Regions from separate parts of the Colwellia asteriadis genome, predicted to be linked through region 3. Evidence: predicted binding sites of a transcription regulator. Region 3 holds the regulator's gene; each other region holds the start of a gene.
The links. The regulator sigma-54, encoded in region 3, starts transcription at its own class of promoters, with help from an activator protein. The targets are predictions, from matches to a motif close to GTTGGCACGNNNNTNGNNT.
Positions count from the first base shown of each region.

Region 1: the regulator sigma-54 is predicted to act here: its motif matches at 2,596-2,614, upstream of ABD005_RS08085 (DUF3192 domain-containing protein).
Region 2: the regulator sigma-54 is predicted to act here: its motif matches at 3,355-3,373, upstream of ABD005_RS01105 (EF-hand domain-containing protein).
Region 4: the regulator sigma-54 is predicted to act here: its motif matches at 1,832-1,850, upstream of ABD005_RS03850 (DUF1328 domain-containing protein).

Region 1 covers NZ_BAAAFA010000005.1:40,360-46,118, forward strand. The annotation lists gene ABD005_RS08070 (DUF3185 family protein) at 234-425, opposite strand; gene ABD005_RS08075 (DUF1294 domain-containing protein) at 618-1,238, opposite strand; gene ABD005_RS08080 (GNAT family N-acetyltransferase) at 1,301-1,972, opposite strand; gene ABD005_RS08085 (DUF3192 domain-containing protein) at 2,177-2,551, opposite strand; gene ABD005_RS08090 (hypothetical protein) at 2,734-3,084, shown strand; gene syd (SecY-interacting protein) at 3,161-3,748, opposite strand; gene queF (NADPH-dependent 7-cyano-7-deazaguanine reductase QueF) at 3,803-4,672, shown strand; gene ABD005_RS08105 (M61 family metallopeptidase) at 4,797-5,759, opposite strand, start outside.
Region 2 covers NZ_BAAAFA010000001.1:268,164-273,922, forward strand. The annotation lists gene ABD005_RS01100 (M3 family metallopeptidase) at 239-2,428, opposite strand; gene ABD005_RS01105 (EF-hand domain-containing protein) at 2,829-3,164, opposite strand; gene ABD005_RS01110 (HAMP domain-containing sensor histidine kinase) at 3,654-5,189, shown strand; gene ABD005_RS01115 (hypothetical protein) at 5,234-5,759, shown strand, end outside.
Region 3 covers NZ_BAAAFA010000001.1:567,120-572,878, reverse strand. The annotation lists gene mgtE (magnesium transporter) at 1-221, opposite strand, end outside; gene ABD005_RS02405 (HPr family phosphocarrier protein) at 396-671, opposite strand; gene rapZ (RNase adapter RapZ) at 739-1,593, opposite strand; gene ptsN (PTS IIA-like nitrogen regulatory protein PtsN) at 1,623-2,075, opposite strand; gene hpf (ribosome hibernation promoting factor) at 2,164-2,451, opposite strand; gene ABD005_RS02385 (RNA polymerase factor sigma-54) at 2,477-3,991, opposite strand; gene lptB (LPS export ABC transporter ATP-binding protein) at 4,088-4,822, opposite strand; gene lptA (lipopolysaccharide transport periplasmic protein LptA) at 4,809-5,459, opposite strand; gene lptC (LPS export ABC transporter periplasmic protein LptC) at 5,452-5,759, opposite strand, start outside.
Region 4 covers NZ_BAAAFA010000002.1:151,453-157,211, reverse strand. The annotation lists gene ABD005_RS03860 (GMC family oxidoreductase) at 1-1,085, shown strand, start outside; gene ABD005_RS03855 (MgtC/SapB family protein) at 1,157-1,585, opposite strand; gene ABD005_RS03850 (DUF1328 domain-containing protein) at 1,896-2,072, shown strand; gene ABD005_RS03845 (hypothetical protein) at 2,117-2,332, shown strand; gene ABD005_RS03840 (DUF2254 domain-containing protein) at 2,666-3,997, opposite strand; gene ABD005_RS03835 (AI-2E family transporter) at 4,520-5,662, shown strand.

The DNA.
Region 1 (5,759 bases), on a different contig from region 3:
TATTAGCGTTAATAGCTGCGGGGCGTCAAGAATAGCAGAGGACAAAATTGCAGAAGCCCATAGTAAACTTAAACCGATACCTTTTTTATGACATTTTTTCATCACAGCCTCCAGTTAACCGTTTAAACGAAACACAGTTATCGTAACAGATAAATTTGAAATAACATAAAACACTTCTATCTGCACTTATTAACGCCTACTTTAAACTCTTGTTGCGTGTTCATTTATTGGTATTATTTAAGTCTTGTAATACCAAGTATAACGGCAATTACGCCACCAGCCATTCCCGCCCAAGCCTCAATAGGAGTATCCCCACTTAATGCTCGAGTAACTTGTGAGCTAGCAGAATCATAAATATTGTAACCCCACATAGCTAATGCAACCCCCACAATAATAAGGACTATTCCAATAATTTTGTTATTCATCTCAACTCCTAAAATTTATAAGTATATAATTGAGTGCTCCAACTGACTACACACATAACACAACCCTAAGCGGCTAAAATTAGCCAATTGCATTTACCCTGCTAAATTACTTGCTAGCCGTTTTTACAAATACTCCCGAAAACAACTAACTGTTATTGCTCTAACTAATAGTCACCTAGTTTTTCTGAAAAATTATGAAAATAGCATTTTGAGCAATGAAGTACTTTCATCCATTTGATTTAAAGATGTTAACCAACACAGTGCGCTTATGTTTATGATAACCGTTAACCAAAAAACAAACCTAAATGTAGCCTTTTTAGATTTATGCCTAAGGGTTTGCTGTGCAATAGCAGCTCCTGGCCAGCCGCCAGCCAGTGCAAGCAAATGCAATGTACTTTCTGGGGTGCGCCAAGCGCCCCTTTTTGCTTTGTTTTTATCATGCGCATATGAAACAAAGCACAGCGTACTCGCGCCTAAATAAAGTAATACTAAATTTATTGGTAAGTAGCCAAAAATTAACGCAACTAAGATAGCCCCTAAAAATAAAACGGCTAAATAAATCGAAAACTTATTCACATGCTTTTCTGCATGACTTGCGGGCTTTTCGCCTGCAAAAGTCGCCTTATCAGCGCAGTAACGCCCTTGTTTATCTTTCGCTATCGAAAATGTGAGAATGTCATTAACTTGAGGCGTGCGTTTTTTATTTGAAAACGCACTTTTATGAATGAAAACATGATCGCCACCACCATTAGGTACAATAAAGCCAAAGCACTTGTCTTCGCTCCATTTTAGTAGCTTGCCTGTTAAACGCATAAGTTACTTCGATAACTAACGATGAAAAACATAATGAACTTGTCTTTTGCTGTTTAAGTAACTTATTGTACTAACTCGTTATTACGATAATGTACCATGACAGAGCCAGAGACATTACCAACAGTTACTTCTTTAATGACCTCATAACCAACATTTTCGAAAAATGCTTTAAACTTACCTGAGGTAGCATAAACAGCAACACCTTCGCTATCAGTATGCTCGTCAAGCACAGTATTTACCGCTGCCATTAAGTAATGACCAAAACCGTGTTGCTGATGTAACGGATGCACCGCAATAAATGACAATAAATGAAAAGTTTTTAATGGCACAGCTTCGAGCACTGTTTGTTCTTTTTGCATCATTTGTTTGGTACTAAAATAACCAGCACTTAGTAACATTTTTAAACGCCAATGCCAAAAGCGATTAACGCTAAGTGACTCATCTGGACTATTTAAACAAGCAACACCAACCATAGTGTCACCTAAATATAAACCGACCATGGGTTGCTTTGCTTGCCAAAAGGCGTTTAATTCTTCTCGAATTGCCGCGCGTAAACGCTGCTCGTAGTCTTCTTTATCACTATTGAATATATCAAGAAAAACAGGGTCATCATGGTACGCTTGGTATAAAAGCGATGCAGCAAACTTTAAGTCTTCAGCTTTTAAGTAACTCGCTTTTACATCAACACTTTCACTGTCAGCATTGTTGCTTATAACACTTGCTGGTGATTCCATTTCTGTCATGATAACTCCTACTCTACTGGTGGATTAGCTTGATATTTATTAGTTCCACCTTAGCAGCATAACTAAAAACAGGTCAATTGAAATTACAAATAGCGCATACAAAAAAGCATCACTGAAATAGCGATGCTTCACATAGGTTGGGTAAAAATCACGTACTAAGTTGTCTACTATGCTACGCGTTAAATTTAGCTCTATTTAGCTTTTTTTAAACTCGTCACCATAACCGGTTTTAATTAGCTCACCATTAACAAATTGCAAATAGGTACATTCATCTTTAGTGGTTAAACCATCTTTATGTTTACGTTGGGTTCGGTAATAAAGTACTTTCACTGTTTTTTCATTTTCACTATACGTCTCAGAAAAATCAGCAACACCAAGCTTTTCTTCAATATCAGCAATACTGGCTCCTAAGTTAACCGCAGCAATGTGTTTACGGTTTTTATAAGCTCTGTCTTCACTATCAACAACAAAATCATGGTTAATGCCGTCATCATTAATTTTTACAACACAGCCTGATAGCGAAAATAATAAGGGGGTAGCAGCTAATAATACAAGTACTGTCTTTTTCATGGTTATTCCTTTTATAGTTGTTATCGTTAGTACACTTTCAGTAAAAGCAAAAAAGTTGCCAAAAAACAAACCATTGATATTAAGGGATTTATTGAAAAAACTTCAAAGAGGCATGTAACAATTTTAGCTTTTTTAACTAAAATATGGTTATATTGCTTATCACGTAATTATTAATAAACGCCATGACTATTTTTGATGAAATATTAATGTTTGCCAATCAACTTGCTAATGACGGGAAAAAACCAACCGTCGCTTTGGTTAAGGCTAAGTTAAGTCAGCCAGTTCCTTTACCTACGCTGATTAAAACGCTAAAAAATTGGCAGCATGATCCTAAGTTTATCGCTCCTCCTGCGCAGACAACTCCCCAAGAAAATAAAAAGCATGAAAACGATGACGCAACCAGCAATGCTATTTTAGAAGAACGAATTCAAATAAGTATTAATAAAGCGCTAAGTCATGAGTTAACGCAAATAAGAGAAGAGCTAAGTGAAATGAAGCAAATGATAGCAGAGCTAACTAAAGAGCTAAAATAAAGTAAAGGCGTTTAGTGCTTAGCACTCAAACGCCTTTCCATAAACTGCCTTATTGGCTGTAATAGTAAAGGCAAAACTAACTAACTGTTAACACATTAGTAAATAAATCAGCTAATGAGTCGGCAATTTTTTTATGAGGTTTACAACCCACTCTCTCTGCCCACACTTCACCAGTTTCATTATCAAGTGAAATAATAATATCTTCTTCATCGGTTACAGCAAAAAACACCGTTTCAGCTTGTTTTAAACGCTGTTTCATCATGATATGACCAATAATATTTTCTTGTAGTCGTTCAAAGTCAGCTTCACTCCAAGCAAACAATAACGTTAAGCTACCATCGGCACATTGTGCTTCAATGCTGTCACTAAAGATGGTTGTAAAATAAGTTTTAATATCTTGATGCAATACTAAGTCTAACGCTTGTTCAACATTATTAAATGATAACGGTTTTGCTATTTCCTTCTGCTCTACCAGCTTAGCAATGGCTATTGGCTGCCAACTACAAAGATCATCGGCCAATTTTTCACTGATACAGGGAGACAACCACTGCTCATCAAATTCAGTACTGGGTAATTCGTTATTGTTACGCTCTTGATGTAAAGCAACATGTTGCTCTGCAAATGTAAGTACAGCTTGCGCTAAAGTTGTATTTGATGATGTCATATACGACTAAGATCCTTTAAAATAATACTATAATTGTTAACGGTAGAAGTTTTTATGAGCAAATATGAAAAATCAGCTGCATTAAGCGAGCTAACTTTAGGGAAAGAAACTCAATATAGCAGTAAATATAACCCAGATTTACTGCAAGCAGTACCCCGGAGTTTAAATCGTGATGATTTATCATTAACCGACACAACATTACCTTTTGTTGGTGAGGATGTTTGGTACGGTTATGAACTTTCTTGGCTAAATACCAACGGCAAGCCTGTGGTTGCAGTCGCCGAGTTTAGGTTCCCTTGTACGAGCCCTAACTTAGTTGAGTCGAAATCATTTAAGCTGTATTTAAATAGTTTTAACCAAAGCCGTTTTTCATCAATGGAGCAAGTACAAAAAATTCTCGCTGCTGATTTATCACATACGGCTGGCGAGCAAGCTTCGGTTGCCCTTTTTAGCGTTGATGATTGCCCTAACTTAGCCATTAACCAGGCAAGTAATTCACTTATTTGTATTGATAATGAAGATATTTCTATGGATGAATATCAATACAATGCACAGTGGTTAACTAATATACAAGCAAGTCATGAGGCTAATGACCAACCTAGTATAAATGAAACGCTTGTAAGCCATTTGCTCAAATCGAACTGCTTAATCACCAACCAACCAGACTGGGCCAGTGTATATATTAGTTATCAGGGTGCTCCATTAAATCACGCACAGTTACTTAAATACTTGATTTCATTTAGACAACATAATGAATTTCATGAACAGTGTATTGAACGTATTTTTTGTGATTTACAAAAGTACGCAAAATTAGAGCAACTTACGGTTTTTGCACGTTATACGCGTCGAGGCGGTTTAGATATAAACCCTTTTAGAAGTACCCATTTAACATCGGCTCCAGCGAATAGAACATTGCGCCAATAGCGTTTATGGTCGAGCAGTTTTAGTTTTAGTTTTAGTTTTAGTTTTAGTTTTAAACAGCTTAAACAAAAAATCCAACCTTTATTAGGTTGGATTTTTTAATTGTAGTTACTCAATTAAGTTTTATTTATTTTTTGTCCTCAGGAAACTCAAGCCCAGTCCACTGAGTAAAAAATGCTTTTTGCTGCTCGTTAGCATTCTCTAATGGAGTTACTTTTAACTTATCTTTAGGCCTTTTAACTAAAGCCAGTGATTTACTCGCTAATACGTCACGTCTAAAAAAGCTAATGTCTACGGTATTCTCATCATTAAAATCAGCTAAGCGCGTTGTGAGATCTTTATCGACTAAACGCAAACCATCAATAGCAATAATAATGTCGTCTAGGGTAAAGCCAGCATCCCATGCAGGGCTATGCTTTTCGACATGCGTTACTTTCAAACCACTATTAACTTGCTCGGTTTTCAGGCCTGTCCAAATTTGTGTTTTTAACTTAGCACCAGCTTTACCATAGCTCATTTGCAAACCCGCTTTTGCTAACAACGCATCAAAATCTATGGCTAATAAACCAGTAATGTTTTGCTGCCACCATGGCTGGTAATTTTCACCGGTCACTTGGTTTAAAATCGCCAAAATATCATTCTCATTGTAACTTTTAGGTATTTTAAACTGTTGATAAAGCTGATTATGCACATTCCGATAACTTTTCGCTAAATTAGTTCGACTTAATATATCAAAGTCGAGTAACCAAGAGGCCAAATAACCCTCAGCATAGATATTAACGCTATGATTATTACCATAGTCTCCGCTTTCATTAATCCATGCATCAAAGCCTGCTTGTGCAATACTTTGGCTATTTCGCCCTGGCTTATGTTGATGTTTGGTAATACGTTTAGCTAAGTCTTCAAAGAACTCTTTACTGGTTAATAATTTACCGCGTAATAATAGTTGGTATTGCAGGTAACTGGTTGAGCCTTCTGCAAGCCATAATAGGTTGTCGTAGTTCTCTTGTTGATAATCATAAGGAACAAGCCCTTCAGGGCGATACTGCTTAACATTCCAGGTATGAACAAATTCATGCGCGGCGGTAGA
Region 2 (5,759 bases), 300 kb from region 3:
CTTTCCTCTGACAAATAAAGCCTAAAAAGGTAAAGCGAACAATGCCGTGCATCATACCTAAATAAAAATTTAACACATTAAAAAATCGGGAAAAAATCACATTTTATTACAAATTAACCACACTTCGTATCCCCATAAAATACAAATAAAAAAACTCGCCGCAGCGAGTTTTCAAATCAACACTAAATTGTGCAAACAAGAGTACCCTTGATTCAACAGTAAGGGTACTTTTTGGCATTTATTTTTTTGTAGCAGACTTTACGGGAAAGCCTCTGTCACGCATCAGCGCTTCAACTTGCGCATCACGACCTCTAAAGGCGCGATAAGCTTCAGATGGGTCGACCGCATTACGTACGCTAAATAAGTGCTCAACTAATTTAGCTGCCACTTCTTTATCGTAAAAGCCGCCTGGCGCTTGTGCAAAAGCTTCTGCTGCATCCGAGGTTAGTACTTCTGCCCACATGTAACCGTAATAGCTTGAGGCATAGCCTTCACTGCTAAAAATATGACCAAATTGTGGACTACGATGACGCATAACCACTTGTTCTGGCATATTTAAGGCTGCTAACGTATCGCGCTCAAACTTATCAGGGTCGATACCTGTAGGGTCAACCGTGTGAAACTTCATATCAACTAATGCTGAGGCTAAATACTCTGTAGTTTTAAAGCCTTGATTAAAGGTGGCCGCTTGCTTAATTTTAGCAATTAATGCTTTTGGCATTGGCTTACCTGTTTTGTAGTGCACAAGGTAGTTATTAATCACTTCATCCGTTGATAACCAACGCTCTAACAGTTGAGACTGAAACTCAGTATAATCACGTACGCCACCGTTAAGTGTTGGGTATTCTACTTTTGACGCTAAGAAATGCAGTGCATGACCAAACTCATGGAAGTACGTCTCAGCATCTGACCAAGAAATAAGTGTTGGTTGCCCTGCCACCCCTTTACTGAAGTTTGAGTTGTTTGACGAAAGTACATTCTTTTTGCCGTCAAAGGTTGTGTGGCTTCTATAGGTAGTTGCCCACGCACCTGAACGCTTACCTTTACGTGCAAACGGGTCTAAATACCATAAACCAATATGTTCGCCTGAGGTTTTATCTTTTACTTCCCAAACGCGTACATCTTCATGAAAAACAGGTACTGAGCCGTCAGTAATTTCCGTGAAGTTAAAGTTAAATAAACGACCGGCAACATAGAACATTGCTTCACGTAGCTTATTTAGCTGTAAGTATTGTTTTACTTCATCAGAGTCTAAATCGTATTTATCTTGACGTACTTTTTCAGCATAAAAACGGTAATCCCACGCTTCAATTTTTTCAATGCCGTCTTGTCGCTTACCAATTGCTAACATATCAGCAACTTCTTCATCCACACGAGCAATAGCCGCAGGCCATACTGACTCCATTAACGCGATCGCATTTTCAGGCGATTTAGCCATGCGATCTTCTAAACGCCAAGAGGCATAGTTTTTATAACCTAATAAACCAACACGTTCATGACGAAGTTTTAAAATTTCTGCAATAATCGCGTTATTATCAAATTCATCACCGTTATCACCACGGCTGTAGTATGTTTGCCATACTTTTTTTCTTAATTCGCGTTCAGTTGAATAAGTTAAAAATGGGTCCATTGATGAACGTGTATTAGTAATGGCATATTGACCATCATGATCACGCTCAGTAGCCGCAGCGGCTGCAACGGTAATAATTGACTCAGGTAAACCACCTAACTGATCTTTTGTTAAATATAAAACATAGTTTTCTTCATCAGCTAACACGTTATTACCAAATTGCGTATGTAGCTGCGCTAAACGTAAGTTAATTTCTGCATAACGTTTTTGATCTTCAGTATTTAGCGTAGCGCCATTACGAGCGAAGCTATTATACTTTAACTGTACTAAGCGCTGTTTTTCAGGGCTTAACGATTTTACTTCATCGCTATTATAAACAGCTTTAACACGTGCAAATAACTTGGCATTTTGACGAATAGTTGAAGAAAAAGCAGAAAGCTTAGGTGCTAACTCGCTTTGTAATTGACGAAATTCACTGCTTGATTTATTTGAACGCCAAATACCGTAATAAGTAAATAGTCGGTCTAAATCAGCTCCTGTTTTTTCCATCGCCACAATAGTATTTTCAAACGTAGGCGTTGCAGGGTTATTGGCAATCATGTCGATTTCAGCTAATTCACTTGCCATTGCTTGTTCCATTGCAGGAACAAGGCCGGCTAAGGTTACTTTATCAAAGGCAGGAACACCTTGAAACGGGCCTTGCCACGGCGCTAATAACTGCTCTTTAGATTGTTCGACAACTGTCGCATTAACAACAGCAGTTGCAGCTTCAGTAACATTTGACTGAGTATTATCGGCGGCTGTACAACCCATCAAAATACTTGATGTTAACAACGCTTTAAAAAATATTTTTTTCATGTGTACTCTCTACGATTGAGAACCAAATAACATAATCTGGGTTCAGGTAAGTTAATTATTCATGTCTGAGTTGATGCTGAAGCTATATAAATAGTCACAACGCATAATCAGTAGTACTCGAATAAGTTACTTTTATTCTATCAATATTTAGTCACGATAACCGTCTTGCTATTACCGTTTGTCGTTTGTAGCCTACCACTGAGCTTAAAAGCGATATTTTCATAAACTGAAGAGAGTATTTTATAAACAGAAAAAACCGACTGTAAAAGAATTACAGTCGGTAAAGGGGAGTATAAGTTGGGAGCCTCCCCATAAACACATAATGCGAAAACGTTTGTGCTAGGGTCGATTATTTTTTGTCCGTCCAGAATAAAAAATAAAAGTCGTTTACTATAGTTAACTAAGCCCCTTTAACCAGCTCAACAAACTCAGCAAGCTCTTGTTTACTAACAAGTAAGTCGGCATTGCTATCAATTTTTTCAAATGAGCTTACTAATACTTCGTTTTTGCTTGAAGTGATTTCTGCTTTACTTAGTGAGCCATCTTTATCAAGATCTAAGTTATTAAATACCACTTCATTGATACTTGCTTTTACTGGTTGAACTGGCTCTGAACTAGCAATTTGAGGAGTATCACTTCCTAGCGGTGCTGTCATTTCATTAGCACTCACAAAAAATGATGCTGCTAACATAGTTACAACCACTACGGAAATTTGGCTTAAGCTAATATTTTTCATTGTTCTTCCTTATTATTTATTCACTGTAAAAGTTATGACACCACAATATGTAATTAGCTATGTCTGATTAAATCTAATTTCATATTGATTATTTAAACTGCTAGGTATAAACAGTTAATTAAAATATATAACGGTAACAACACTAAACGCGGGAAAGTCGTTTAATAATCACCGTTACTCAAACAGGATATAGCACAGTGTGTACCAACTTTTTAAGCCATTGATTTAAAAGAAATTTAATTAAAAAGCAAGCTTTTCAAACCCCATAACTGTAGTTAATTAGAGACAGGCAATGAAAATTATAAATTTTTTGCCGAGTGACAACATCTCACCCAACAAAAATAACAATAAATTACAATAACTTAAATGACACAAAACACCCCACCACCAATGTCGCCAAAAGGTGACACCATTGTTTTTCGCACGCTTTTAGCATAAAAAGGCACTCTATTAAATTTCTCCGCTAGTAATCAAGAAAGGAAACATGACGTGCCAAGTAAGTTAACCGCTAAGCAACTTTGCCAGTCACTATTGAAAAAAGTATCTATCAGTAAATTAACCTTATTAGGTTTTTTATTAGTTGCGCTGCCATTAACCGCAGCATTACTTTTTAGCGTCAGTAAATTAAGTGACCTCGCTAAGCAAAGCACTGTTTCGGTTTACCATGTTGCTCAGTTAACTCAATTAAATAATCAACTCAGCGATAGACTGGTCTCTATAGAGCGTTTTGCTAGTCAGTATGTTGTATTGAAAGATACTGCTTTACTCACAACATTCACCGAACAACAACGAAGCTTTCTTAATATTATTGAGCATTTTTTACTACAACAGCAGGATTTAACATTAGTTGCGTTACTCAAAGAGCTCAGTGTTGAGAGCCAGCTAATAAAGGGTGAAATACAAAAAGATAGTGATGAAAACTCAGGTAATTTAACCTTAGATATAGTACAGCGAAAGTTTCAAATACTGGTTAACTTAAAAAATAAAATTAAAGATCGAAGCAATACCATTATCAACGAACAAGCCACCAACATTGACTTTACCGCTAAGCAAGTTAACCAAAATATTTTAAATAGTCTCTATACCATTCCAATAACATTATTAATTGCCTTAATATTTTTATTATTGATAACCAGACCATTAAAGGCACTGATCCGAAAAATTAACACTTTAGAGCAAGGCAACTTTAGTGAGAAAATTGATGTTCAAGGAACTAGTGAAGTAGAAGAAATAGCTCAAGCCCTTGAGATGATGCGTAAAAGGTTGCATGCGTTAGAGCTTCAAAAATCAAGTTTTATTCGTCATATTTCTCACGAGCTAAAAACACCGCTAGCCGCGATTAGAGAAGGCACTGAGTTAATTTATGATAATAGCGTTGGCCCTTTAAATGACGACCAGCAAGAGATTTGCGACATTATTCGCGGTAGCGTTACTCGCTTACAGCGTTTGATTGAAGACTTACTCGATTTTAATATTGTTCTTGATTCAACAAGTTTACAAGATGCTGAAAAAATTCACTTACCTACGCTAATTGACAGCGCCTTAGCATTACGAAAATTAGATATAAAACGTAAAAATTTAGTTATAGATAGCAGCGGTACTGACTGTGACTTTTACAGTAATACAAAACAAATAAGCGTAATTTTAGATAACGTATTATCTAACGCGATAAAATTTTCACCACTGGGCGGCATTATCACCATTAAATATCACAGTACTCATAATAATAAAAACAACTTAATTATTGAAATCACCGACCAAGGCCCTGGAATGAGCAATAATTTAAAAGACAAAGTGTTTGACGCCTTTTACCAAGGTCCTCCACCGCAAGATAACCAAATAAAGGGTAGTGGTTTAGGGTTAACTATAGTGAAAGAGTTATTAATGCGCCTTAATGGCTTTGTCGATTTAAGTGACAACCACACATCGAGCCACGATAAATCATCATTAAAGCAACGTGGTAAAGGCAGCTGCGTTACGATAACACTACCACAAGAAAATAAAGCTAAATCAACAGCCCCTTAAAACAAGCCAAAATAATTAGCACAACAGGTTACAGGTAAATAGATATGTTCAGCACTAAACACGACAACAGCAATACATCACAAGCATTTAATTCAGTGTTATTGCCCACTGTCATCGCACTTATACTCATAACAATGCTAAGCGCTTGTCAGTTAACGCCCAAAGCGGAGCCAAAGGTAGCCAAAAATACCCATAAAACGTTGCATTATAGTCATTACTATTTATGGTTAAAAACGTTATCACCACAAGAGTTAGTTGCTGAAATAGACAGTCAAAAAAAAGCACTTTCCCTACAATCAGATACCATTACTGAGCAAGGAACAAGTCACAAATTTACTCAGCACCACGCTAAGATGATGCTTATTTACAGCTTACCTAGCTCACCTATTTATCAACCTTATGCAGCAAAAACACTACTTAACAATGCCAATTTTTCTGACGATGATTACTCTTCTCCAAGCGATAATAGTGACTCTCTGCATAACTTAGCTTTTATGTTGTTACTGAAAGACCAATTAAATGCACAATTAAAATTACTGACCGCGCAAGCGGCATTAAAAACAAAAGCCA
Region 3 (5,759 bases):
TCGTTAAGTTCTTCGAGTACCTCGCCGTGAAAGTCTGGGTCGATAAGTTGCCATAATACAGGGCGGCTCTTAGTGGTTGAAGATTCTAATATCAGAGCGAGGTCATAAGCGGGCATATGTTGCAAAAGTTTGCGAACATAAACAAACATGCCGCTACCTAATGCTTCATTAACTTGCTGTAATTTTTTTTGACTGTAATCTTGCTCTGATATCTCTGGCATAGCGGCCCTGCTCGTTAGTTCTAGCGGTCTTAAGGTATCGCTTTAACTAAAGCGAATATTTAGTTGTGGGAAGGTCTCCTTGGAAGTTGTACTAAGTTTATCGTAACGTAGTGTTTTTATCAGCTATTCTGTGATTATTTATTATAAATTATGCAATAAAATTTGTGGCTTAGCTTATTCATCTTCGTCAAATTTATCAGATATTAGCTGGCATATTTCTGCTAAAGCAAGCTCTGCATCATCACCTGTTGCGGTTATATTAACCGACTTACCTTTTCCGCCAGCGAGTAACATCAACGCCATAATACTGTTTGCATTCGCTTCTTTCTGATTTAATTCTAAGGTGATATCAGCACTAAATTTTTGACTTAATTGGGCGAGTTTGGTTGCGGCTCTTGCATGTAAACCTAGTTTATTACAAATAGTGACGGTTTGTTGGTGAGTGGTCATAAATCTTCCTTATTACTCAATGATTAATGTCGCTATTTCTTGCTAACCATAGCTAAAGCTGGCCTATTTAGGTTGATTTTACGTCGATATCTCGGTGATGAGTTTGTACATCATCACGCTCTTTGCGGAAGTTTTTTGCTAATAATTCTGCAATATACACTGAACGATGTTTACCACCGGTACAACCTATTGCTATGGTGACATAGCTACGATTATTGCGCTCTAAGTGTGGTAACCAGGTCATCATAAAGCTATTTATTTGCCAAACAAACTTAGTGACTATGGGCTGACTTGCTAGAAAGTCTTTCACCTCTTGGTTTTGACCTGTGTGCTCTTTTAAATTTTTTTCCCAAAAAGGGTTCGGCAAAAATCGTGCATCAAATACATAATCAGCATCAACGGGGATGCCATGTTTAAAGCCAAAGGATTGAAAAACAAGTACCATAGTACCGGTTTTCTTACCTAAAATGCGCTCCCTTACTAAGTCAGCTAGTTGGTGTGGAGATAATTGACTGGTATTAATGTATAAATCAGCACTCACTGAAATTGGTTCGAGTAATTTTTTCTCTAAGGTAATTGCTTGATCTAGTGCTAAGTTTTCTTTAATCAGTGGGTGAAGACGACGGGTTTCACTGAAGCGGCGAATTAAATCGTTATCATCAGCATCAAGAAATAAAGTGGTTACGTCAACCGCTTTGGGTAAGTACGCGATTATTTCTGGAATATCTTGTGGATCTTTCGGTAAATTACGTACATCTAAACTAACCGCAACAGTTTCATAATCGTTAATTACGGTATGAGTTAAGGCCGGTAATAAGTTTACCGGTATGTTATCAACGCAATAATAACCTAAATCTTCAAGCACTCTTAGCGCAACCGATTTACCTGATCCTGAGCGGCCACTGACGATAATTAATTTCATTTTACGCTTTCCCCACAACTCATTAGCGTTTAACTTGCTTGTTGAATAACATCGAACAGTTCTTGGTTGCTAGTGCACTTACGGACATTCTTTATGACCTTTTTATCACTAAATAATTTAGCAATACTTTGTAGCGTATTAAGGTGCTCTTGGCAGCTATCTTCAGGAACAAATAGACTGATAAAAACATCGACACTGCGGTTGTCAATAGCATCAAAGTCAATGGCGTTTTCGGTTGTAACTAGTACCGCCACCGCTTTACTGCTATTTGGCAAACGACCATGAGGTATCGCTATGCCATTTCCGATACCTGTGCTACCCATTTTTTCTCTATCAAGCAAACTATCGAGTAGTTCGTCTTGATCGAGCTCGGTAACCTTATTAGCGGCTAATTGGCAAATCTCTTCTAAAATTCGCTTTTTACTGGTGGTTTTTATTGCACATAAGGTACAGTCGAGGGTTAAAATCTCTGATAATTTCATAAATTGCTAAAAGTAAGTGGAAGAGCCCATAGATTGGGCTCTTATATTAAGGTGATTTAAGGCTTTATGCTACGCGACTTTTGTCGAATTAATGTTGCGCTGCTTTACCTTTGTGTTTAAGAATTTGCCTATCTAGCTTATCAACTAAAGTATCAATCGCGGCATACATGTCAGTATTAATAGCCGAAGCGAATACTTCACCGCCTTTTATATGAAGGTTTGCCTCTGCTTTTTGTTCAAGCTTTTCAACGGTTAAGATAACATGAGAGTTATTTATTTGATCAAAATGTCGCTCTAGCTTAGTAAACTTAGTATTTACATACTCACGAAGCGCATCAGTAATGTCGACATGGTGACCGGTAAGATTGATTTGCATAAGCGTTATCCTTTTGATGAGTTACTTAAAGTAAGCTTTTTCGTTGATTTGAAGGAGGAATAGATAATGACTCTCTATATTTAGCTATTGTGCGTCTTGCAACGTTAATACCTTGTTCGGCTAATAAGTCAGCCATTTTACTATCACTCAACGGTTTAGCAGGTGTTTCTGCCAAAATAAGTTTCTTGATTAGCGATCTTATTGCTGTAGAAGAACACTCTCCACCATTCTCAGTACTGACATGGCTTGAAAAGAAGTATTTAAGCTCAAAAATACCACGAGGGGTGTGCATGTATTTTTGCGTGGTAACACGTGAAATGGTTGACTCATGCATTTCAACGGCTTCGGCAATATCGTTCAGAACCATTGGACGCATAGCTTCTGGACCATGCTCTAAAAAGCCTTGCTGGCGTTGTACAATACAGTTCGAAACTTTTAATAAAGTATCATTGCGCGATTCTAAACTTTTTATAAACCATTTTGCATCTTGTAAATTGGCACGAATGAATTGCCCATCAGTAGAGGACTTCATACTCTTGCTCATTGCAGCATATTGCTGATTTATGCTGAGCTTAGGTGCGGTATCTGAATTTAGTTCAACCACCCAACGACCATTTTTTTTCTCAACGGAAACATCAGGAATAACATACTGATCATCGCCAGTAATAACCGCATCACCTGGTCGAGGGTTTAAGCTCTGAATTAAGCGCATTACTTCACGTAATTGATCTTCTTTTAATTTCGTTTTGCGCATTAATTGGCGGTAATCTCTATTGCCAAGTAAATCAATATGCTCGCTAATAATTTTCTTACTTTCAGCTAAATAAGGAGTGTTTTTATCAAACTGGTTTAATTGAATGAGTAAACACTCAGGTATTGAGCGTGCTGCTACGCCGACAGGATCAAACATATTGATGCGTTTTAATACTGCTTCAACTTCATCTAATTCGACGTCTTCAATACCAACACTTTCTAGAATATCTTCTGAGGAAACCGTTAAGTAGCCAGCGTCATCTACCGCTTCAATAATGGCGGTTGCAATAGTGCGGTCGGTATCTGAAAAAGGGGTTAATTCCATTTGCCATAACAAATGACCTTGAATTGAGTCGGTCGTTTCTCCTTGGTAAGTGTAATCTTCACTTGCGCTGCTCACAGCTCCTGTATTAGAAACGCCTGCGCTGTAACTTTCTTCCCAAGTAGTATCAATATTCAATTCTTCAGGAATATCACTTTTCTCTAGCGCTTCACTAGTACTTATTTCGTCAATATTAGCCTGTTGGTCTTCACTACCATCACTGCTGTTATTATCACTTTGTGCATCATTAGAGTTTGCAGAGAATGCATCTTCTAAACTATTTTTTTCGTCGTTGCTATCGCTTTGGCTGCTTTCGTCAATTTCTAATAATGGGTTGCTCTCTAGCACTTCTTGAATTTCTTGTTGTAACTCTAACGTTGATAATTGCAGGAGCTTGATAGCTTGCTGCAATTGTGGCGTCATGGTTAACTGTTGTCCAATACGGAGCTGTAATGTAGGGCGCATCGATGTTATGTGGTTTCCTGTTATTATTTTTAATGGTTATGATGTGACCAATAACCCATTGAACACGTTTTTCTACGATTCGGATTGATGCTATAACTATAGCGTGAATTGTTCGCCAAGGTATACATCTCTTACTTTTTGATTGGCAAGAATTTGATCCGCATCACCTTGAGCGATAATTTCACCATGACTAACAATATAAGCATGTTCACACACATCTAACGTTTCACGTACGTTATGATCAGTTATTAATACACCAATTCCTCGTTGCTTTAAGTGTATGATGATTTTTTTAATGTCGCCAACTGAAATCGGATCTACACCGGCAAAAGGCTCATCAAGTAAAATAAATTGTGGATCGGCGGCTAATGCTCGTGCTATTTCTACGCGTCGACGCTCACCACCAGATAAACTCATGCCCAAGTTATCGCGAATATGACAAATATTGAACTCTTCTAATAAGTGCTCTAGTTTTTCTAGGCGCTGTTGTTCGTTTAACTCTTTGCGTATTTGTAAAATAGCCATGATGTTATCAGTTACTGAAAGCTTGCGAAAAATTGATGCCTCTTGTGGTAAGTAACCGATACCTTGTCTTGCTCTTTCATGCATAGGCGATAATGTAACGTCTTGGTCGTTAAGTATTATTTGCCCATCATCGTTAGGTACAAGCCCTACTATCATGTAAAAAGAAGTGGTTTTTCCTGCTCCGTTAGGTCCAAGTAAGCCAACAATTTGCCCTGTACTGACGGCTAAGCTAACATCTTTAACAACTTGTCGGTCTTTGTATGACTTAGCAAGTCCACTAGCAACTAATGTATTAACCTTCGACACTTGAGTCACCTTCTTCTTTAGTCGCTTCTTCAGGTGCTTGCTCAGTAGTCTCACTGACTGTCTTTGGCTCTTTATCAAGGTCGCTTTTAGCTTTATCTTTTAGTGCTTTTTGTTTTTTCAGTAAGGTTGGCTGTAATATGGTGGTGACTGTTTCGTTATTATTACTTTCGGCTTCAAGTTTCTCACTTAATGTATTATAAATAATTTTGCTGCCGCTAACTTCGCTACCTGCTTGTTTTACTACGGCATTTCCTGCCACAGTAATTATATTTAAGCTTGGTTGATATTTTATTTCATCGGCTTGTAAGCTAATTAAGCTGCCATCTTCAAGCTCTTGCTGAAATAAAGCGGGAGAGCCTTTAGCTAAATAGACATCAGACTTTTCATCGCTGTTTTCATCTTTGTTACTAAAAACTTGTACTAAGTCTGCAGAAATCAAAATAGAGCCTTGTCTGATACTTACACTACCTAAGTAACTCGCTATTTTATTTTTTAAATCGGCAGCTGTTTTTTTAGAGTCAACGGTGATCTCTTGATTTAAGTCTTTTTTGGCAGCATAAACTACGTTAAGTGACGCTGTGAAAAACAAAGCGCTACCAAGTAATAAGCTAAGTGGCGTATTAAATTTTTTATTCATGATTTTTCTTATAAAGGGTACGTACATGTTCAGTTAGCGTCATCTGTTTAGTGTTTAAATCGATAATCAGTCCAGAACCATACATGGTAAAATCTTTACCGATTATTACAACGGTTTGATCTGAACTAATAATATTTGTATTTAAGTCTAGCTCTAAATACTTACAATGAACTTCTTCTATTAAACTATCTTGTTCGGTTGATTTTAAGCGAACACGGTGGTTCAACACGACTCGGTTATTTTTATATAATATTGCTTCTTTTGCACTCGCTTTCCAAGGTGCCTTACTACTTTTAGGGT
Region 4 (5,759 bases), on a different contig from region 3:
CAGGTTACTGTAGTAGTTATGGTTGCTCATCAGGCGCTAAAGGCAGTGGCAGAGCAGCCTTATTAAATCATGCGGTTGCTAGCGGTAATTGCACCATTAAACCCAACTCAAAAGTATTTCATATTGCCACGAATAGCCAAGGTGAAATTAGTGGCGTGCATTATTACGACAGCCAAGGACGTGAAAAAATTGCCACTGCAAAAATTTATGTCGTAGCTTGCCAAGCCGTTGAAACTTCGCGTTTATTGCTTGCTTCTAAAGGCGATAAATTTCCACAGGGCTTAGCAAATAATAATGGTCAAGTGGGTAAAAACTTACTTTTTAGCGGCGGTGGTACAGGCCAAGGTGATTTTATTTATAATGAGTTAACACCAGAGAAAGTGGCTGATTTGAAAACTGTAGGCCCTTTTATTAATCGCGCTTTACAAGATTGGTATCAAATTAACGATAAAAAATTTGCGGCATCACAACAAGGCATAGGCAAAGCTGGCACCGCAAAAGGTGGCACTATCGACTTTCTTTTTCATCAAAACCCTATTGCGCGCGCACGTGGCACACAATGGGGTGAAGACGAGCAAGGCAACAGCCAATTATTATGGGGTGAAGCGCTAAAACAAAGTATGCGTAGTGAATTTACCCGTTATAAAACCCTACGTTTTGAAGTATTTAATGATTGGCTACCCAACGATAACTGTTTTGTATCACTTGATGAAAACACCACAGATCAATGGGGAGATCCCGTTGCCAATGTGCGTATTGGTTATCATCAACATGATCTTGAAGTGGGTAGTTATTTAGCTGAAAAGGCTGAAAAACTATTAGCCGAATTAGGAGCAAAAAATATTTCATCATCGGTTAGTGGCTCACCCGCAACTAATTTAATGGCAGGTGGCTGTCGTTTTGGTAACGATCCGCAAACCTCTGTACTCAATAAACATTGTCAGGCCCATGAAGTAAGCAACTTATATGTAACTGATGGCTCGTTTATGCCAACAGGCGGTAGTGTACCTTATACTTTTACCATTTACGCTAACGCCTTTCGGGTCGCTGAACATATAAAATCACAATGGCAACACTACAGTTAAAATAATTAAGGCTTCTAAGTAATAAAAATAAATGACCTGAGCTTGGATGAAAGCTGTGAGTTGATTGGGGGTTATTGTTTTGGTTTAAATAGCTCTGAAAATTGAAAAATAAGAAAGCTAATAAAAGATAATACAATAGCGATTTCATAACGACTGTAAGCAACAGAGATACCTATAGCGCCAGCGTTCCATAGCCCTGCCGCTGTGGCAGTTCCTTTAACCCCGCTATCGTTTTTGAAAATAGCCCCACCGCCAATAAAACCCATGCCTGTAATAATACCGTACATCACTCTTGCTTCAGCATCAGAGCCTTCATAAACATTGATACCAACCAACATAAAGGCACAGGATGCAATGGTAACCAGTGGGAATGTTCGCAGCCCCGCCCCCCTATCATGCAGCTCACGATTAAGCGCTATAGGTAGTGACAATACAAAGGCAATTCCTAACTGTATAAAATGAAATATAATTAAATTAAAATCTAAACTAATTTCAAACATTTATAATTTCCTCTACCTTACAAAGTATTAATAAAAGCTAAAAAAGCTCTCACTATTCATCTATATATTCCACACGCAACGTAATAAGTCAAAAGAGACTCTATAGAACATTGCTCACACTCACGATTTTTTATTGATAATAATTCTTTTTGAAAATTATACATATCAACCCTGTAAAGTTTACTTATTCATTATCCCTACCAAGTTTCACAACAAAAATATCACTTAATTAACAACAACTTAAAACATGGCATAACTATAGCATTATAACTATTGAAGACACTTTCTGATAAATAATAAGGAGATTAACATGTTAAGTTGGGCATTAACTTTCTTTGTAATAGCAATTATTGCCGCTATTTTCGGTTTTAGCGGAATAGCTGGCGCAGCAGCCGGCATAGCCAAAATCATATTTTTCATTTTTGTCGTATTACTTGTCATTTCATTAATTGCCAATGCATTACGAGGCAAAGCCCCAAGACCTTAAAGTCTTTTGAGCAAATAAAAAATTTTACTTTAACGGAGATTATTATGAATACTTATAAAAACAAAACATTAGCATTAATCACAGTTGTCGCAGCATTAAGTTTAGGGGCATGCTCTGATGATGGCGCTGAAGAGTTAGGTGAAGAATTTGATAAAGTAGTGTCAGATACTAAGGATGCCGCTTCAGATGCTGGCAACGCAATAGAAGATGCCTGTGAAGATGTTAAAGATAAGCTAGAAACTAAAGATAATGATTGTTAATTTATAATTACATCAGCACTATATTCCTTGTTGTTTAACGGGAATAAACAAAATAGCTAAATATTTTTATTTAGCTATTTTTTATGTGTGGCAAAAATAAATTAGACTCAACGCCTGTGGTTCTGTCGGGATGATTAATCAAAACAAGTAATAATAACGACCACTTTAAGAACTTCTTTTCACTTGCCGTGTTAGATAATAGTGAAAGTTAAATCGAATAGCTTGAAGCAATTAGCAATTGATTCAAGTAGCGTTTATAAATAATTGCCTTCACTTTTTGGTGCTAGTTATTTTAGTGCTAGCTAAACGTACATATCGTGTTTCATGTTTAAGCTAAGTTTTATTAGCCGTTAGACGTTGCTCAATTTGTTCAATTTTATTTATAACTAGCTTGGCATCCAATTGAGCAACTTCAAGGCTTTTTTGTTGATCAAAAATCATCTTAATTTGTTCCTCAATAAATTGATATTGCTCTTTATTTTTTACTCGTAAGGCTAGCTCTTCAAGTGACTCAAGCAACCGGATAGTTACCGTAGTATTATCCTTAGCGTGCCTTCTAATTTGATCAAAGGCAGAATTCGCTACATCTAAAAAAGTTAGCGCTTTACTGTGTAATCTGGGCTGACCATCCTCATCTTTGAAATGAGATTTAGGGAAGTTTCTTGTAGCTAAGTTACACAGCGTGGAATTTAATTTATCAATACAAGTAATGGCTGTATAGGGATCATTGATACTTGGTGAAAGTGCTCTAAGTGCAATTTCAACTAACTGACCTATGGCAAATACTGGATCTTGAACAGGTGTTCTAACACTACCTAAAATAAAGTGTTTTTTAATACTATCAAGAGTTTTTTCTTCAATAGGTTGCTTCGCATGAAGTAAACCAAATACACCACCTCTTACAACATAATCTCCTGGAGAAAAATCAAGCTGTAATTGTAGGTCTGAGGCTATTAATTGCTTAATGAGCGGCGAAAAGTCAGTTAACTGTACGTAGCCCGAATGCTCAGAGCGTAACTTCTTGCTAAAAATATAATCATTATTACCCAGCTCTTTATCTGTTGATTCGTCATGTTGTAAATCATTAGTCGGTGAGTCTGGAAATAGCTTATCTATACTCTCCTTTAATTCGCAATATACATCCTCTACAACGGAGTCAGCTTGAATAGACACTGAAACATGATGGATGAAGTGAATGAGAAAACCAATACTGACAGAGGTCATTAATATCGCCCATATTACGGTAATACCTGGTCTAAAGTTATATGGTTCCTCTAAGCTAAGTGCACAAAAAACAAGAATACAATAGAAAAAATTCGCAATGAATACTCCTAAAACAGTTTGTGTGGTGCGATCTTTCATAAAGTTTCGCAATAAACGCGGGCCAAATTGTGATGAAGCTAAGGTAAGCGCAACAATGGTAATAGAGAAAGCAATACTCGTAACCGTTATCATAGAAGCAGCAATGGTACCGAGTAATGACCTAATAGCACCGACTTCAGCACTGTAAATAATTGGAAAATATGACTTTAATTTCCATAACAATGAAATATCGATCCAAATAGTGATCGTTGCAATAATCACGGTAAAAATAAGTATCATTGAGGGCAAAAACCAAAAACTTGCTCTTATTGACTCTAGTAAAGGCTCTATTTTTATACTCATAAAATTGTTATTCCCTACTTAAAAAATCGCTGGCTACTTTGACTTATTGCCTATTATTTTTAGCTCCACTAGCAAAACCTTTTGCTATTGAACGAATGTGGTTCACTGACTAGCCTTTGTACTTTATATTCTCTCGACAAACCTACATGCTGTTAATCGTTTTAACATTACTGCTGAGCTATAAGTGTGCCATAATTTAACTAACTGATTATATTACTGATATAAAACATATCATGCAGTTATTAATAATTATTATGAAAAAAATACTGACTACAATGTACTTTTTGCATAGACACTTTGTAACGATTAAACATCAAAACGTTAACGTTTATAAGTAATAGAAACGGCCCTATCAACTTTGCACATGCTTAATTTTCTTATATGCTTGAAATTAATTGTTTTTTACTAGGGTTTTATGGCTAACTGTAATGTTAGTTTTAAACTAAAGAGTTAGGCGTGAATATTGCTTAATTTACTTTTTTATCATGTCGTTATCTTAACTTAACACCAAGTAAGGCCATTATGTCAGTAACACCACCTACATCATCAAAATTAGAGCCATTCGAACGCAAAACTAGTATTAACTCAATATGCATTTATACACTGACAGTATTAGCTATATTCTATACCGCATATTTAGCTCAGGATTTAATTCTTTTACTTTTAGTTGCAGGTTTAATATCTCTATTATTAAGCCCTGGTGTAAAAGCATTAGAGCGACTTTTTATTCCTCGTGTTCTAGGATCGACCCTTCTTTTAAGCTGTTTATTGCTACCAAGTGCTGCTCTCATCATACAACTAGAAGAGCCTGTCACCAAATGGACCAAGTTATTGCCTGAGCTCTCGGTGCATGTATCAGAAACATTAGAAGAACTTAATCGGGCTATTGATAAAAAGAGCACGCCAGATAACATTGAATCACAAGAAGTTAAAAAGAGCTGGTTTTCATGGTTTGAAGACAAACCAAAGGTTAACAGCCAACCGCAAAAAACAGACACTATTCACACGCAGTTAAAAGCATCTTTATTTTCATTAGCTACAGACTTTATGGTTTTGGCACCGCTCGCACTAATACAGTTATTAACGACAATAATCTTAATTTTATTTACCTTAGTTTATTCACCCAAACTATTTAGGCAGTATGTTAAATTATTTGTTACTGAAAAACGCCAGCGTAACGTATTTAAATTTGCTTTAAATATGCAGCAAAAATTATCACGCTACATACTAACAGTTAGTGCAATTAATATTGGCCTCAGTTTAGCTGCAATAATTATTTTTACTACCATGGGTTTAGAGGATGCATTGTTGTGGGGATTAATAGTAGGTTTTGTTAATTTTATTCCCTTTGTGGGGCCCTCATTTGCCTTGGCAGCAATAGCCATTGCCGGTTCCGTTCAATGGGGGGTTGATATTAAAGTATTACTTACCCTGTCAGGTGTTTTGGCACTCAACATACTTGAGTCACAACTTATTACCCCTTTAGTATTAGCTAAAAACATGCGTATAAATCCTTTTATTATAATTATATGGCTACTCATTACAGGGTCGTTATGGGGCTTAACTGGGTTACTCATTGCGGTACCGCTATTGGTATGCATTAAGCTGGTATTAGCGCAATTCAAATCAACATCAAAATGGGTTCAATTTTTAGCAACTCAATAATTAAAGTAGCGTTTCCACTCATATAAAATCAACTTAGAAAAGTATTGTTTAAATATAGTTATAGAACGTTTTTGCTTGGGGTATCACAGTATTTTTC